Regions from separate parts of the Streptomyces sp. NEAU-W12 genome, predicted to be linked through region 2. Evidence: riboswitches for the same ligand, from Rfam matches in the RefSeq annotation. Region 2 holds a riboswitch; the other holds the start of a gene.
What was found. A riboswitch is a leader RNA that binds a small molecule or an ion and turns the genes downstream of it on or off. The one in region 2 is predicted to bind thiamine pyrophosphate.

Region 1 (7,244 bases), on a different contig from region 2:
ACGGCGGTGGCCAGGACGTGGACCAGGGGATCGCTCGGCTGAGCGGCCCCCTGGTCCGAGACGAGACGACGCGGGCGCGCCCCCACCCCGGGGAGATGCCGCACCATCCGCAGAATCCGGAGTCCATGTCCGACGCCCCGCAGCCGGTGCCCCCACCGCAGAAGAAGACCGCGGGGCGTGATCTGGGTGCCGCGATAGGCGTCGGCGTCGGCCTCTGTGCGCTGGTCGTGGTCTCGCTGTTCATCGTGAAGGCCGTCTTCGTCGGCGTTGTCGCCGTCGCCATAGTGGTGGGCCTGCGGGAGCTGACGAAGCGGCTCGAGGAGCGCAAGGGCATCAGGGCACCGTTCGTGCCGCTCGCGGTCGGCGGGGCGGCCATGATCGTCTCCGGGTACGTCTGGGGCAGCGACGGCGCCTGGATCGCCGTGGCGCTCACCGCGCTGGCGGTGCTGGTCGGGCGGATGGCCCAGCCGCCCGAGAACTACCTCAGGGATGTCACGGCGGGGGTCTTCGCCGCGTTCTACGTGCCGTTCCTGGCGACCTTCGTGTCGATGATGCTGGCTGCGGACGACGGGCCCTGGCGGGTGCTGACGTTCATAGTGATCACGGTCGTCGCCGACACCGGTGCGTACGCCGTCGGCTGGCGTTTCGGCACGCACAAGCTCGCCCCGCGCATCAGCCCCGGAAAGACCCGCGAGGGCCTGCTGGGCGCGGTCGGGTTCGCCATGGCGGCGGGCGCGCTGTGCATGCAGTTCCTGATCGACGAGGGCACCTGGTGGCAGGGGCTGCTGCTCGGCCTCGCGGTCTCGGTCAGCGCCACCCTCGGCGACCTGGGCGAGTCCATGATCAAGCGGGACCTCGGCATCAAGGACATGGGCACACTGCTCCCGGGGCACGGCGGCATCATGGACCGGCTGGACTCGCTGCTGCCGACGGCGCCGGTGGTGTGGTTGCTGCTGGTGGTGTTCGTCGGGAGCTGACCCGACCGGCCCGGCACCTCTTCGAGCCCCCGCGTCCCGCCGGACGCGGGGGCTCGCGCCGTCCCGGAGAGGTCTCCGGGGGCCGTTCCGGGCGGCCCCGGAGGCCTGCGGCCGGTCCGCGCGGTCACCCCGATGGATCTGCGACACTGGTACAGCCATGCCTAAGCCCGGAGAACTGACCTTTGTCGCGCCGCGCGGATCCAAGAAGCCGCCGCGGCACCTTGCCGACCTCACGCCCGCCGAGCGCAAGGAGGCGGTCGCAGCGGCCGGTGAGAAGCCGTTCCGGGCGAAGCAGCTCTCGCAGCACTACTTCGCGCGGTACGCGCACGATCCGGAGCAGTGGACCGACATTCCCGCCGGAGCCCGGGCCAAGCTGCAGGAGGCGCTGCTTCCGGAGCTGATGTCGGTGGTCCGGCATCTGTCCACCGACCAGGGCACCACCCGCAAGACGCTGTGGAAGCTCTTCGACGGGACCCTGGTCGAGTCGGTGCTCATGCGCTACCCGGACAGGGTGACGATGTGCATCAGCTCGCAGGCGGGCTGCGGCATGAACTGCCCGTTCTGCGCGACCGGGCAGGCCGGTCTCGACCGGAACCTGTCCACCGCGGAGATCGTGCACCAGATCGTGGACGGGATGCGGTCGCTGCGGGACGGGGAGGTCCCCGGTGGGCCGGCGCGGCTGAGCAACATCGTCTTCATGGGGATGGGCGAGCCGCTCGCCAACTACAACCGGGTCGTCGGAGCCATCCGCCGTCTGACCGACCCCGAGCCGGACGGTCTCGGCCTGTCCCAGCGCGGGATCACCGTGTCGACGGTCGGACTCGTGCCGGCGATCAACCGGTTCTCCGACGAGGGCTTCAAGTGCCGCCTCGCCATCTCCCTGCACGCCCCCGACGACGAACTGCGCGACACCCTCGTCCCCGTGAACACGCGGTGGAACGTGCGTGAGGTGCTCGACTCCGGGTTCGAGTACGCGGCCAGGTCCGGGCGGCGGCTGTCCATCGAGTACGCGCTGATCCGGGACATCAACGACCAGGCGTGGCGCGGTGACCGGCTCGGGCGGCTGCTGAAGGGCAGGCCCGTGCACGTCAACCTCATCCCGCTCAACCCGACGCCCGGCTCCAAGTGGACCGCCTCGCGGCCCGAGGACGAGAAGGCGTTCGTGGACGCGATCGCCTCGCACGGTGTGCCGGTGACGATCCGGGACACCCGTGGACAGGAGATCGACGGGGCCTGCGGTCAGCTCGCCGCGAGCGAGCGGTAACCTGACCGGCGCAGGAACAACAACTTCATACCGGGCCATCACACGTTCATATTCCGACAGGGGAGCGCCACAGCGCTGAGAGTGCGGCACCGGCCGCAGACCCTCCGAACCTCGCCCAGGTCATTCTGGGTAGGGAGATCGGTCATCACTCGAGCTGTTGCGCCCTGCCCGGGGCACCTGCGGGGGCCCCGGGCAGGGCCGCGTCTCTTCCTGGTCACCCCAGGAGGAAATACCGGTGAACATCACCAAGAAGGTCACGAGCCTGGCCGTCGGGCTCGGTCTGGTCACGCTGTCCGCCTGCGCTTCTTCGTCCGACGGGTCGGACGGATCCGGCGGCGACGGCCGGAGCGGCGGCGGTTCGAAGACCGTCACGCTCGTCAGCCACGACTCGTGGGCCGCGTCCAAGGACGTCGTCGCCGCCTTCGAGAAGGAGACCGGCTACCGGCTGAGGGTCCTGGAGGACGGCGACGCCGGACAGGCCGTCAACAAGGCGATCCTGACCAAGGACAACCCCCAGGGAGACGTCTTCTTCGGCGTCGACAACACCCTGCTGTCCCGCGCCCTCGACAACGGGCTGTTCCAGCCGTACGAGGCGAGGGAATCCGACGCCGTCCTTCCCGAGTACCGGGTCGACGAGGACAAGCACCGGGTCACGCCCGTCGACACCGGTGACGTCTGCGTCAACTACGACAAGGCGTGGTTCGAGGAGCGCGACCTGGCCCCGCCGCGGACCTTCGACGACCTGGCCGAGCCCGAGTACAAGGACCTGCTCGTCACGTCGAACGCCTCCACCTCCTCGCCCGGACTCGGCTTCGTCCTCGGCACCGTCGCCGAGTACGGCGACGAGAACTGGCAGGGCTACTGGAAGAAGCTCAAGGCCAACGGCGTCAAGGTGGTCGACGGCTGGGAGCAGGCCTACAACGAGGAGTTCTCCGGCTCGGCCGGCGGCAAGCAGGCCGGGGGCGACCGGCCGCTGGTGGTGTCCTACGCCTCCTCGCCCCCCGCCGAGGTGATCTACGCCGACCCGAAGCCGAAGAACGCGCCGACCGGTGTCGCCGACGGCACCTGCTTCCGCCAGGTCGAGTACGCGGGGCTGCTGAGCAACGCGCGCAACCCCGAGGGCGGCAAGGCGCTGCTCGACTTCCTGGTCGGCAAGAGGTTCCAGGAGGACATGCCGCTCAACATGTTCGTCTACCCGGTGCGGGAAACCGCCCAGGTGCCCGAGGAGTTCGCGGAGTTCGGACCGCAGGCCGAGAACCCCGAGACCATGGACCCGGCGAGGATCGCCGACCACCGCGACCAGTGGATCAAGTCGTGGACCTCGCTCGTACTGAAGTGAGACGGGCCGAGGCGGGCCGGGCCGCGGCGAGGTGGCGCGGGGCCGCGGCGCGGCTCGGCCTGATGGCCGTGCCCGTCGCGTTCTTCGCCGTCTTCTTCGCCCATCCCGTCGCCGCGATCGTCGCGCGCGGGCTGAAGGCCGACGGGGTCTGGCAGCCCGGGCGGATCGGGGAGGTGCTGGCGCAGTCCGACGTCCGGCAGGTGCTGTGGTTCACCACCTGGCAGGCACTGGTCTCCACCGCCCTCACCCTCCTGGTCGCCCTGCCCGGCGCGTACGTCTTCGCCCGCTTCGACTTCCCCGGCAAGCAGCTCCTGCGGGCCGTGGTCACCGTCCCGTTCGTGCTGCCGACGGTCGTCGTCGGTACGGCGTTCATGGCGCTCGTGGGGCGCGGCGGGCTTCTCGACGAACTGTGGGGTCTGCGGCTGGACACCACCGTGTGGGCGATCCTGCTCGCGCACGTCTTCTTCAACTACGCCGTCGTCGTACGGACCGTCGGCGGACTGTGGGGCCAGCTCGACCCGCGGCAGGAGGAGGCCGCGCGGATGCTCGGCGCCTCCCGGCTCACGGCCTGGCGGACCGTCACGCTGCCCGCGCTGGCCCCCGCCGTGGCCGCCGCCGCGCTGATGGTCTTCCTGTTCACCTTCACCTCCTTCGGCGTGGTGCAGATCCTCGGCGGACCCACCTTCGCCACCCTCGAAGTGGAGATCTACCGGCAGACGTCGGAGATCTTCGACCTGTCCACCGCCGCCGTCCTGACGATGATCCAGTTCGTCGCGGTGGGCGCGGTCCTCGCCCTGCACGCCTGGACCGTACGACGGCGGGAGACCGCGCTGCGACTGGTGGACGCCTCCCACACCGCGCGCCGGCCGCGCGGCGCAGGGCAGTGGGCGCTGCTCGCCGGGGTCGTCGCGACCGCCGCCGTGCTGCTGCTCCTGCCGCTCGCGGTGCTGGTGGAACGGTCCTTCGGTGACGCCGGCCTCGGCCACTACCGGGCACTGACCCACGACGACGGGGGCGTGTTCCTGGTCGCGCCGATCGAGGCGGTCGGCAACTCCCTGCGCTACGCGGTCGTGGCCACCGCCATCGCCGTGGCGATCGGAACCCTGGCGTCCGTCGCGCTCACCAGGCGGGACGCGGGACGGCTGGTGCGGGGCTTCGACGCCCTGCTGATGCTGCCGCTGGGGGTGTCCGCGGTGACCGTCGGCTTCGGGTTCCTGATCGCCCTCGACGAGCCGCCGCTGGACCTGCGCTCCTCCTGGATCCTGGTGCCGCTCGCGCAGGCGCTGGTCGGCGTCCCCTTCGTCGTACGGACCATGCTGCCCGTGCTGCGGGCCGTGGACGTGCGGCTGCGGGAGGCGGCGGCGGTGCTCGGGGCGACGCCGTGGCGGGTGTGGCGGGAGGTGGACCTGCCGATGGTACGGCGGGCCGTGCTCGTCGCGGCCGGGTTCGCCTTCGCGGTGTCGCTGGGGGAGTTCGGGGCGACGGTGTTCATCGCGCGGCCGGACAGTCCGACGCTGCCGGTGGCCGTGGCACGGCTGCTGGGGAGGCCGGGGGAGCTCAACTACGGGCAGGCGATGGCCCTGTCGACGATTCTGATGATCGTGTGCGCGGTGGCGCTGCTGCTCCTCGAGCGGCTGCGGACCGACCGGTCCGGGGAGTTCTAGATGCTGTTGGGTCTCGAGGGTGCCACCGTCCGCTTCGCCGGGCGGGCGGTGCTGGACGGCGTGGATCTCCAGGTCGCCGAGCACGAGATCGTCTGCGTGCTCGGGCCGAGCGGCAGCGGCAAGTCCACGCTGCTGCGGGCGGTGGCCGGGCTGCAGCCCCTCGACACGGGGCGGATCTCGCTCGCCGGGAGCGACCAGACCGGTGTGCCCGCACACCGGCGCGGGGTCGGACTGATGTTCCAGGACCACCAGCTGTTCCCGCAGCGGGACGTGGGCGGCAACGTGGCCTTCGGGCTGCGGATGCACGGTGCGTCCCGCAGCGAACAGGCAGATCGTGTGAAGGAGTTGCTGGAACTTGTCGGGCTGCCCGGGGCGGCCGGACGGGCGGTGGCGGCCCTGTCCGGCGGCGAGCAGCAACGCGTGGCCCTCGCTCGCGCGCTGGCGCCCAGTCCGCGGTTGCTGATGCTCGACGAGCCGCTCGGCCAGCTCGACAGGTCGTTGAGGGAACGGCTCGTCGTCGAACTCCGTGAGCTGTTCGGCCGGCTGGGCACCACCGTGCTCGCCGTGACGCACGACCAGGGCGAGGCGTTCGCCCTGGCCGACCGGGTCGTGGTGATGCGGGACGGGCGGATCGCCCAGTCCGGTACGCCGCTCGAGGTGTGGCAGCGCCCGGCCGACGCGTTCGTGGCCCGCTTCCTCGGCTTCGAGAACGTGGCCGGGGCGACGATCGCCGCGGACGTCGCGGTGACGCCCTGGGGCAGGATCCCGGTGCCGGCCGACGCCCCGCAGGGCACCCGCACCCTGCTGGTGCGGCCCGCCGGCGTCCGTCTGGTCCCGGACGGGTCGGGCCTGCGCTGCACCGTGGCCGCGCGCACCTTCCGCGGCACCCATGTCGCCGTCCGCCTCCAGCCCGAGGACGCGCCCGTTCTCGAGGCGGCCTGTGCGCTGCGGGCGGCACCGGAGGTCGGGGACGAGGTCGGGGTGGAGTTCGACGCGGACGAAACCGTCGTGCTCGGCTGAGGCACCCTGCCCGGAGTGGGGGGCACGACACCACTCGCGCACGCTCGCCGCCGCGGCGAAACCGCCGGCCGGGCAGGCCGGTTGCGGTCCCTGGTGGTCTCGGGGCCGATCCGGACGGCACGGTGCCCGCCACCTCGAAGGGGGTGCTGGAGCAGCTTGTCCGGGCGAGGCGAACCGCACGGAGGGGCGGGGGCCCGCGCGCGGTGATGGCCCGCCCCCACCGGGGACGGGCCATCACGTCATGTCGTCGAGGCGTCAGTTGTCGCTGTTCGCCCCACGACGGCGCATGCCGAAGAAGACCGCACCGCCACCGACGGCGACCAGGGCCGCCGCGATACCGGCGATCAGGCCGGTGTTGGAGTCGGCACCGGTTTCGGCGAGGTTCGACTCACCGACGGCGGGCGACGGAGCGTTGTCCGAGGTGTCCGCCGGGGCGGTGGTCCCGGGCTCCGGCTCGGACGGAGCCGGGGTACCGGGCTCGTCCTCGTCCTCGGGCGGGGTCGAGGCGGAGTCCGACGGCGTCGGAGCGGGCTCCGACGGAGCCGGGGGCTCCTCCTCTTCCTTGCAGGCCGTGGCCGGGGTGGTCAGGTTCGGCTTGATGTCCTCGTCCACGTAGGGCTCGGCCTTGACGTGGATGCGGTACTCGGCGCTGGGCTGCCAGTCCTCCTCGAAGGTGATGGTCACACCTTCGCGGGAACCCTTGACGACCTGCTCGCCGATCTTCTTCTCGTCGGCACCGTTGTTCTCCAGGAACACGGTGACGGTCGCGGGAACGCCCGCCGGGTCGACGTCGGTGACGGTGATGACACCCTTGTCACCGACACACTTCGCCTCGGCCGAGAACTCGTTGATGTTGCACGCGGCCGCGCTGCCGGCGAGGCCGACGGTGAGCGCGGCCGACGCGGAGACGACACCGAGGGCGCGAACGGTGCGCGCGACGTTACGGCGCGAGGCCGTACGGCGTGATACGGACAGAACTG
Region 2 (7,244 bases):
CAGCCTGCTCCGACGCCTGGAGCGGACGCGTCGTATGGAGCCGGTGTTCGCGCGTCAGGAGTACGCGCTGGGCACGGTGTGCGCGGCCGTCCCCATCACAGCCGGTGCCACGGCCGCGACGGTCGCCGTCTCTCTGCCGGCGCACCAGGTTCACCGGCTGCACCCTGCCGCCCAGCAGTTGCAGACGGAAGTGGGCCGTCTGCTGGGGCCATTGGCACTCTCTATCAGTATCTGAAAACTCACTCCTTGTGATTCGCCGTGTACGTTGAGCAAGATTCACCTAGTGTCAGGAGTCCATTCCCGGCCGGTCCGTAGCGAATGACGGGGTAGGCGATGCGCGAGTCCGTGCAGGCAGAGGTCATGATGAGTTTTCTCGTGTCGGAGGAGCTGTCCTTCCGTATCCCGGTGGAACTCCGCTACGACACCTGTGATCCCTACGCCGTACGGCTGACCTTCCATCTTCCCGGTGATGCGCCGGTGACCTGGGCGTTCGGCCGGGAACTGCTGATCGACGGCGTGGGCAGACCATGTGGCGAGGGCGACGTACGCGTATCGCCGGTCGATCCCGACGCCCTGGGCGAGGTGCTGATCCGGCTTCAGGTCGGCGGCGACCACGCACTGTTCCGCTCGTCGACGGCGCCGCTCGTGGCCTTCCTCGACCGCACCGACAAGTTGGTGCCGCTGGGCCAGGAGGGGGCGCTCGCCGACTTCGACGCCCATCTCGACGACGCGCTGGACCGCATTCTGGCGGAGCAGAGCGCCGGGTGAAGCGTTCTGCCACCGGTCACCCGCTGCGGACTGGCCGGCCCGTAGCGGGTGACCGGTGGCCGACTGTCGGAAGGCGGGTCGCCGAGGGAAGGACCGGGGGCGGCCACGAGCGGACGGCGTGATCCGGCGCAGCGGATCAGCGCTTGCGGCGCCTGCCCCGCCCCCCGCCGCGTGCCGGAGCCGCCCGGACGCCCTCTTCGGCCGCCTGTGCCGTCGGACGATCGGCCGAGACCACCAGGGCGGCCAGCGCCGTGGTGACCGGCACCGAGGCGACCAGACCGATCGATCCGATCAGCGTACGCACGATCTCCTCCGCCACCAGCTCGCTGTTGGCGACGGTCCCCACACTGCTCTGTGCGATGGAGAACAGCAGCAGCAAGGGCAGCGCGGCGCCCGCGTAGGCGAGGACCAGGGTGTTGACGACGGACGCGATGTGGTCGCGGCCGATACGGATGCCCGCGCGGTACAGCCCGCGCCGGCCCATCGACGGGTTGGCCTCGTGCAGTTCCCAGACGGCCGACGTCTGTGTGACCGTCACGTCGTCCAGCACACCGAGCGATCCGATGATGACGCCGGCCAGCAGTAGACCGCTCATGTCGATGTCGGGGTAGAGACCGTGGATCAGCCCGGTGTTGTCGTCGGTGTCGCCGGTCAGCGCTGCCCAGCTGATGAAGACCGAGCCCAGAACGCCGATCAGCAGCAACGAGATCAGCGTTCCGAGCACTGCCACGGAGGTGCGTGCCGACAGTCCGTGGCAGAGGTACAGGGCTTGCAGCATGATGGCGCTCGCCCCCACCACCGCCACGACCAGGGGGTTCGATCCCTGCAGGATCGCGGGCAGGATGAAGAAGTTCAGCACCAGGAAGCTGACCGCCAGTGCGATCAGCGCCATCACACCGCGCAGCCGTCCGACGACCACTACGGCGACCGCGAAGATGCCGGCGAGCAGGGCCAGCGGCACGCGCCGGTTCACGTCGGCGACCGAGTACTGGAGGTCCTCGGGCGCGGAGGGTTCGTAGGCGACCACGACCTCCTGCCCCTCGCTCAGCTGCCGTGACTGGTCCGGCTGCACGATCTCGGTGAAGGTGCGGCCTGCATCGTCGCCGGTGTCGACCCGGATCGTCGCCTTCTTGCACGTGCCGTCCGCCTGCTGCTGTGCGGAGGACCCCTCGGCCGTCGAGGTGTCGCCGGTCGGGACGCCTCCGGACGCGTTGACGGACGAACAGCTCACCTCGTCCACCTCGGTGACCGTGGCCTGCTGCGTCTGCCGGTCGAAGCCGACGCCGGTGCGTTCGTGGCCGGGTGCGCCGCCCGGCCACAGCACCGCGAGACCGATCAGCACCGCAGCGCCGAACGGGATGAGGACTGCCGCGATGACCTTGCGCAGGTGCTTCGAAACAGGGGCAGCCGGTCCGTGGCTGTGACTGTGCCCATGGCCGTGCCCGCCATCGGAGCCCGGACTGTGCTGGCGTCCGCCGTCGCCCGGAGGTGGACCGCTGTACCCGCCGCCCGGGCGGGGGCCGCCCCCGGAGTTCGAGCCATGCCCGCGGCCCCCACCACCGGGGTCCGGGCTGTGCCCGTGGCCAGGACCGTGATCCTGGCCACGGGCACGACCCTGCCCTTGCCCTCCTTGCCCTTGCCCCGGCCCATGGCCCGGGTCCTCGCCGGGCAGGCGGTTCTGCGCCACCGGTGCCTCGCCGGAACCGTGTCCATGCCCGAACCAGTCTCCGGAGCCGGGGCCGTCTTTCTGACCGTCCCCATGGTTCAGGCCGTGGTCGGAGGCGGGCTCTCTGCCGCGGTCGCCGCCGATTCGGGCGCCGGAGCCGCGGGGTGGTTCGGGCGGCGGGTACGGGGGAGGTTGCGTCGAGGTCACCGCCCGATCATCGCAAGAACAACGAGGGCCCTCTGTTCACCGCGCCAGAATTCCCGCTAGCGTGGAGCCACCTTTTGTACGCGCGGGAGCTCGGAGCACCGGGCTGAGAGGACGCTGACCTTCGTTCCAGGGACGTTTCACATGAAACATCACCGTTGTCCGAGTGATGTTTCACACGGAACGCCGACGGACGGAAGCCGCTGCGTCGACCGCTGAACCTGTTACCGGGTAATGCCGGCGTAGGGAGTAGGTCTCATGACCAACAAGGACGCACGCACGCCTGTCTCCGCCCAGGACCCGACGGAAGCGTCGGTTCAGGAGGAGGCAGGGAAGTCCATCGGCTGGCACAAGGCGTACATCGAGGGCACACGCCCCGATCTGCGGGTGCCGGTCCGTCAGGTGCACCTCACCAACGGGCAGTCGGTCACGCTGTACGACACATCGGGCCCGTACACCGACCCCCTGGTCGACACCGATGTGCGCAGAGGGCTGGCCCCGCTGCGGGAGAACTGGATCATTGGGCGTGGCGACACCGAGGAGTACGCGGGGCGTCCGGTCCGCCCCGAGGACGACGGGATCAAGCACACCTCGCCGCGCGGTGGGCTGCGCAATCTCGACGCGGTGTTCCCCGGTCGGCCCCGTCAGCCACGCCGGGGTCGGCCGGGCGGGCCGGTCACACAGTTGGCGTACGCACGCCGCGGCGAGGTCACGCCCGAGATGGAGTACGTGGCCATCCGGGAAAACGTGTCGCCGGAGGTCGTGCGGGAGGAGATCGCGGCAGGCCGTGCGGTGCTGCCCGCCAATGTCAACCACCCGGAGATCGAGCCGATGATCATCGGCAAGCGGTTCCTGGTGAAGGTCAACGCCAACATCGGCAACTCCGCGGTGACCTCCTCCATCGAGGAAGAGGTGGAGAAGATGACCTGGGCGACCCGATGGGGTGCCGACACGGTCATGGACCTGTCCACCGGCCGCAACATCCACACCACCCGGGAGTGGGTGCTGCGCAACTCCCCCGTCCCCATCGGCACAGTGCCGCTTTACCAGGCGCTGGAGAAGGTCGACGGCAGGGCCGAGGAACTGACCTGGGAGATCTACAAGGACACGGTCGTCGAACAGGCTGAACAGGGCGTGGACTACATGACGGTCCACGCGGGCGTACGGCTGGCGTATGTCCCGCTCACCGCCCACCGCAAGACGGGCATCGTCTCGCGCGGCGGCTCGATCATGGCGGCATGGTGCCTGGCGCACCACAAGGAGTCTTTCCTGTACGAGAACTTCGAGGAACTCTGCGAGATCCTCGCGGCGTACGACGTCACCTACTCGCTCGGTGACGGTCTCCGGCCGGGCTCGATCGCCGACGCCAACGACGAGGCCCAGTTCGCGGAGTTGCGCACCCTCGGGGAACTCAACCGGGTCGCCAGGCGTTTGAACGTGCAGACCATGATCGAGGGCCCGGGGCATGTCCCGATGCACAAGATCAAGGAGAACATCGAACTTCAGCAGGAGATCTGCGATGAAGCCCCGTTCTATACGCTCGGCCCGCTGACCACGGACATCGCGCCCGCGTACGACCACATCACCTCCGGTATCGGTGCGGCGATGATCGCATGGTGGGGTACGGCGATGCTCTGCTACGTCACGCCCAAGGAGCACCTGGGCCTGCCCAACCGCGACGACGTCAAGACGGGTGTCATCACCTACAAGATCGCCGCCCATGCCGCCGACCTGGCCAAGGGGCATCCAGGGGCCCAGGAGTGGGACGACGCCCTGTCCGACGCGCGCTTCGAGTTCCGGTGGGAGGACCAGTTCAACCTGGCTCTCGACCCGGACACGGCACGCGAGTTCCACGACGAGACCCTTCCGGCGGAGCCCGCGAAGACGGCGCACTTCTGCTCGATGTGCGGGCCGAAGTTCTGCTCCATGAAGATCAGCCGGAGCATCACGGAGCGGTTCGGAGGGATCTCGGCGGAGGGTGCGTCGGCCGAGGGCGCGTCGGCCGAGGAGATCGCCGAGGGGATGCTGCGGAAGTCGAAGGAGTTCGCAGAGGCAGGAAACCGCGTGTATCTGCCGTTGACGGACTGAGACGTACTGAACGGACAAACGGACCGGAAGAACGAGGGGGCGGGCCGTTCGGGCCCGCCCCTCTCTTCCCGGAAGGACGGGTCGGCAGACTGGATGCCATGACAGCGAGATCAATGAGCAAAGGGTCCAACCTCTCCGTCGACGCCCGGGCGGTGCACGTCGAGATCGCTTGGACGGCCGGGGCCGGTGTGCCCGACATCGACGCGTCGGCTCTGCTGCTCACGGAGGCCGGGCGGGTGCGGGACGACGGCGACTTCGTCTTCTACAACCAGCCGCAGCACACCTCCGACGCCGTGACGCACCTGGGGAAGCGGAATGCCGCCGGCGCCGCGACCGACACGATCGAGGTGGACCTGAGCCTGCTGGAACCGGCCGTCGATCGGGTCGTGCTGTGCGCGTCGTCCGACGGCGGGACGTTCGGCCAGGTGCCGGGACTGGTACTCAGGCTGCTCGACGCCGGTGCGGGGGCCGAGATCGCCCGGTTCGACATGGCGGCCGCGACGGAGACCGCGTTCATCGGGGGCGAGCTGTACCGGCGCCAGGGAAAGTGGAAGTTCCGCGCGGTGGGGCAGGGGTACGCCTCGGGGCTCGCCGGGCTGGCCACCGACTTCGGTATCACCGTGGACGACGCTTCCCCGGCGTCAGCGGCCTCCACGACCGCTGACGGCTCCACCACGGTACCCGGCGCTACGACACCCTCTGCCGCGCCCGCGGTGCCGTCTGCGGCACCCACCACCCCGCTCCCACCCCGGCCCCCGGTCGCGCCCACCGCCTCCGCCCCGGGGCCCTCTGCCCCGCCCTCCGTGCCGTCGGCCGTTCCTTCGGCCGCTCCGCTCCTCACCAAGGGTGAGGAGCGGTTGCCGGTGGACATGCGCAAGCGGCTGTCACTGCGCAAGGAACAGGTGGCAGTCAGTCTGCGTAAGCACGGGGCCGCCGGAGTCACCGCGCGCGTCGTCCTCGTACTGGACGCCTCCGGTTCCATGTCCTTCCTGTACTCCAAGGGAGTGGTGGCGGACGTCGTCGAACGTATGGCCGCGGTCGCCGCGCAACTGGACGACGACGGTGAGATGCAGGCCTGGACGTTCGCATCGAACCCGGCGCGGCTGCCGGACCTGCTCCTGGGCGAGCTGCCCGAATGGCTCCGGCTGCACGTACGGGTGGGAGAGATGAGTCTCTTCCGGCGCGGGCGGAAGAAAGGGCTGGACCCGAGCCAGGTCGACATGCGAGAGGTCGGCATCCAGAACGAGGAGCAGAAGGTCATCGCCGAGGTCCGCTCCTTCGTCAGGCACAGCCCCGCGGCGGCCCCGACGCTCGTGCTGTTCTTCTCCGACGGCGGTGTCTACCGGAACGCGGAGATCGAGCGGGAACTCCGCGAAGCGGTGGAGGAACCGATCTTCTGGCAGTTCGTGGGCCTCGGCCGGGCGAACTACGGCGTGCTGGAGCGGTTCGACACGCTGCCCGGACGCCTTGTCGACAACGTCGGGTTCTTTGCCGTCGACGACATCGGCACCGTGCCGGACCCGGAGTTGTACGACCGCCTGCTGTCCGAGTTCCCTCGGTGGATCACCGCAGCTGGCCGGGCGGGCATTCTCCGTTCCTGACAGCCACGGCCCAGGCCGGTAAGGGCGCAGGGCGGTGCGCTGGGCACCCGGCTCACGTCCTTCGGCGCGGAACCTCGGGAACGGGCTCCGCCGGTGAGAGCGCAAGCCGACGGCCGGGCCGTCCGAACGCCGTGGTCCCTTCGACAGGCTCATCCGGCTGTCCGGCTGTCCGGCTGTCCGGCTCATCCGGTTCGGCCGGCTCCGGTGGGCCCGGCTTATTCGGTTGTTCCGGCTACTCCGGCTTGTGCTCCGGCCCTCCGAAGTCCGGGCTGGTGTAGTCGGGACTCGAGTAGCTCGGCCGTCGGCCGCGGTTCGTACCCTCGCCGGGGCTGGTGAACCCTGGCCGGCCATAGCCGAGATGCGGGATACGGCCGGCCGGTTCGGCCGGTGCCGCGCAGTGCAGTGCGGCCGCCGTGCCCGGGTCGGCGAGCGCGTCCCGCAGGAACGGGACGATTCCCCGCTCCAGCAGTGCCTCGTGCCAGGCTTCCCTGGCCAGAGTCATCTCCTTGTCGGCTTCACCGTACGGCCCGCTTCGGGCCGAGGGCTTGTTGCGCAGTGCGGTGAGCAGCAGGCCCACCGCGGCGACCAGGATGGCGACCGCGGTCACGGCGCCGAATGTCCAGCCCGTGGTGATCATGGTCTGGGCGAAGGCCGCGCCGGGGTCGAGCATCCGCAGGACGTAACCGACCAGCAGGAATATCGCGGTCGCGGTTCCGGCCAGAACAGGTGCCAGAACGGCGACGACGGCGACGGCACCCGCGCCGGCGGTCTCGGCGACCTCTCCCACGGTCGTGGCGATCCCCGCCGTGCCCGGCTCCGGCCCGGACGAGCCGGACGCGCGCGTGGACGGGGTGGACGACGCCGGTGGCCGGCGCAGTTCCTCGCGGACCTTGGTGTAGTGCTGGTACTCGGTCGCC

Region 1: it holds a riboswitch for thiamine pyrophosphate, as region 2 does, so the genes downstream of both, ORI94_RS10005 (thiamine ABC transporter substrate-binding protein) here and thiC (phosphomethylpyrimidine synthase ThiC) in region 2, are expected to answer to the same signal.

Annotation. Positions count from the first base shown of each region.
Region 1 is NZ_JAPJDM010000006.1:220,663-227,906, forward strand. Features, by position in the region: gene ORI94_RS09995 (phosphatidate cytidylyltransferase) at 1-977, shown strand, start outside; gene rlmN (23S rRNA (adenine(2503)-C(2))-methyltransferase RlmN) at 1,135-2,241, shown strand; TPP riboswitch at 2,290-2,395, shown strand; gene ORI94_RS10005 (thiamine ABC transporter substrate-binding protein) at 2,477-3,580, shown strand; gene ORI94_RS10010 (ABC transporter permease) at 3,556-5,244, shown strand; gene ORI94_RS10015 (ABC transporter ATP-binding protein) at 5,245-6,264, shown strand; gene ORI94_RS10020 (LAETG motif-containing sortase-dependent surface protein) at 6,520-7,244, opposite strand, start outside.
Region 2 is NZ_JAPJDM010000001.1:278,329-285,572, forward strand. Features, by position in the region: gene ORI94_RS01230 (IclR family transcriptional regulator domain-containing protein) at 1-235, shown strand, start outside; gene ORI94_RS01235 (SsgA family sporulation/cell division regulator) at 334-768, shown strand; gene ORI94_RS01240 (YibE/F family protein) at 905-2,641, opposite strand; TPP riboswitch at 2,714-2,904, shown strand; gene thiC (phosphomethylpyrimidine synthase ThiC) at 2,897-4,726, shown strand; gene ORI94_RS01250 (VWA domain-containing protein) at 4,825-6,327, shown strand; gene ORI94_RS01255 (hypothetical protein) at 6,560-7,244, opposite strand, start outside.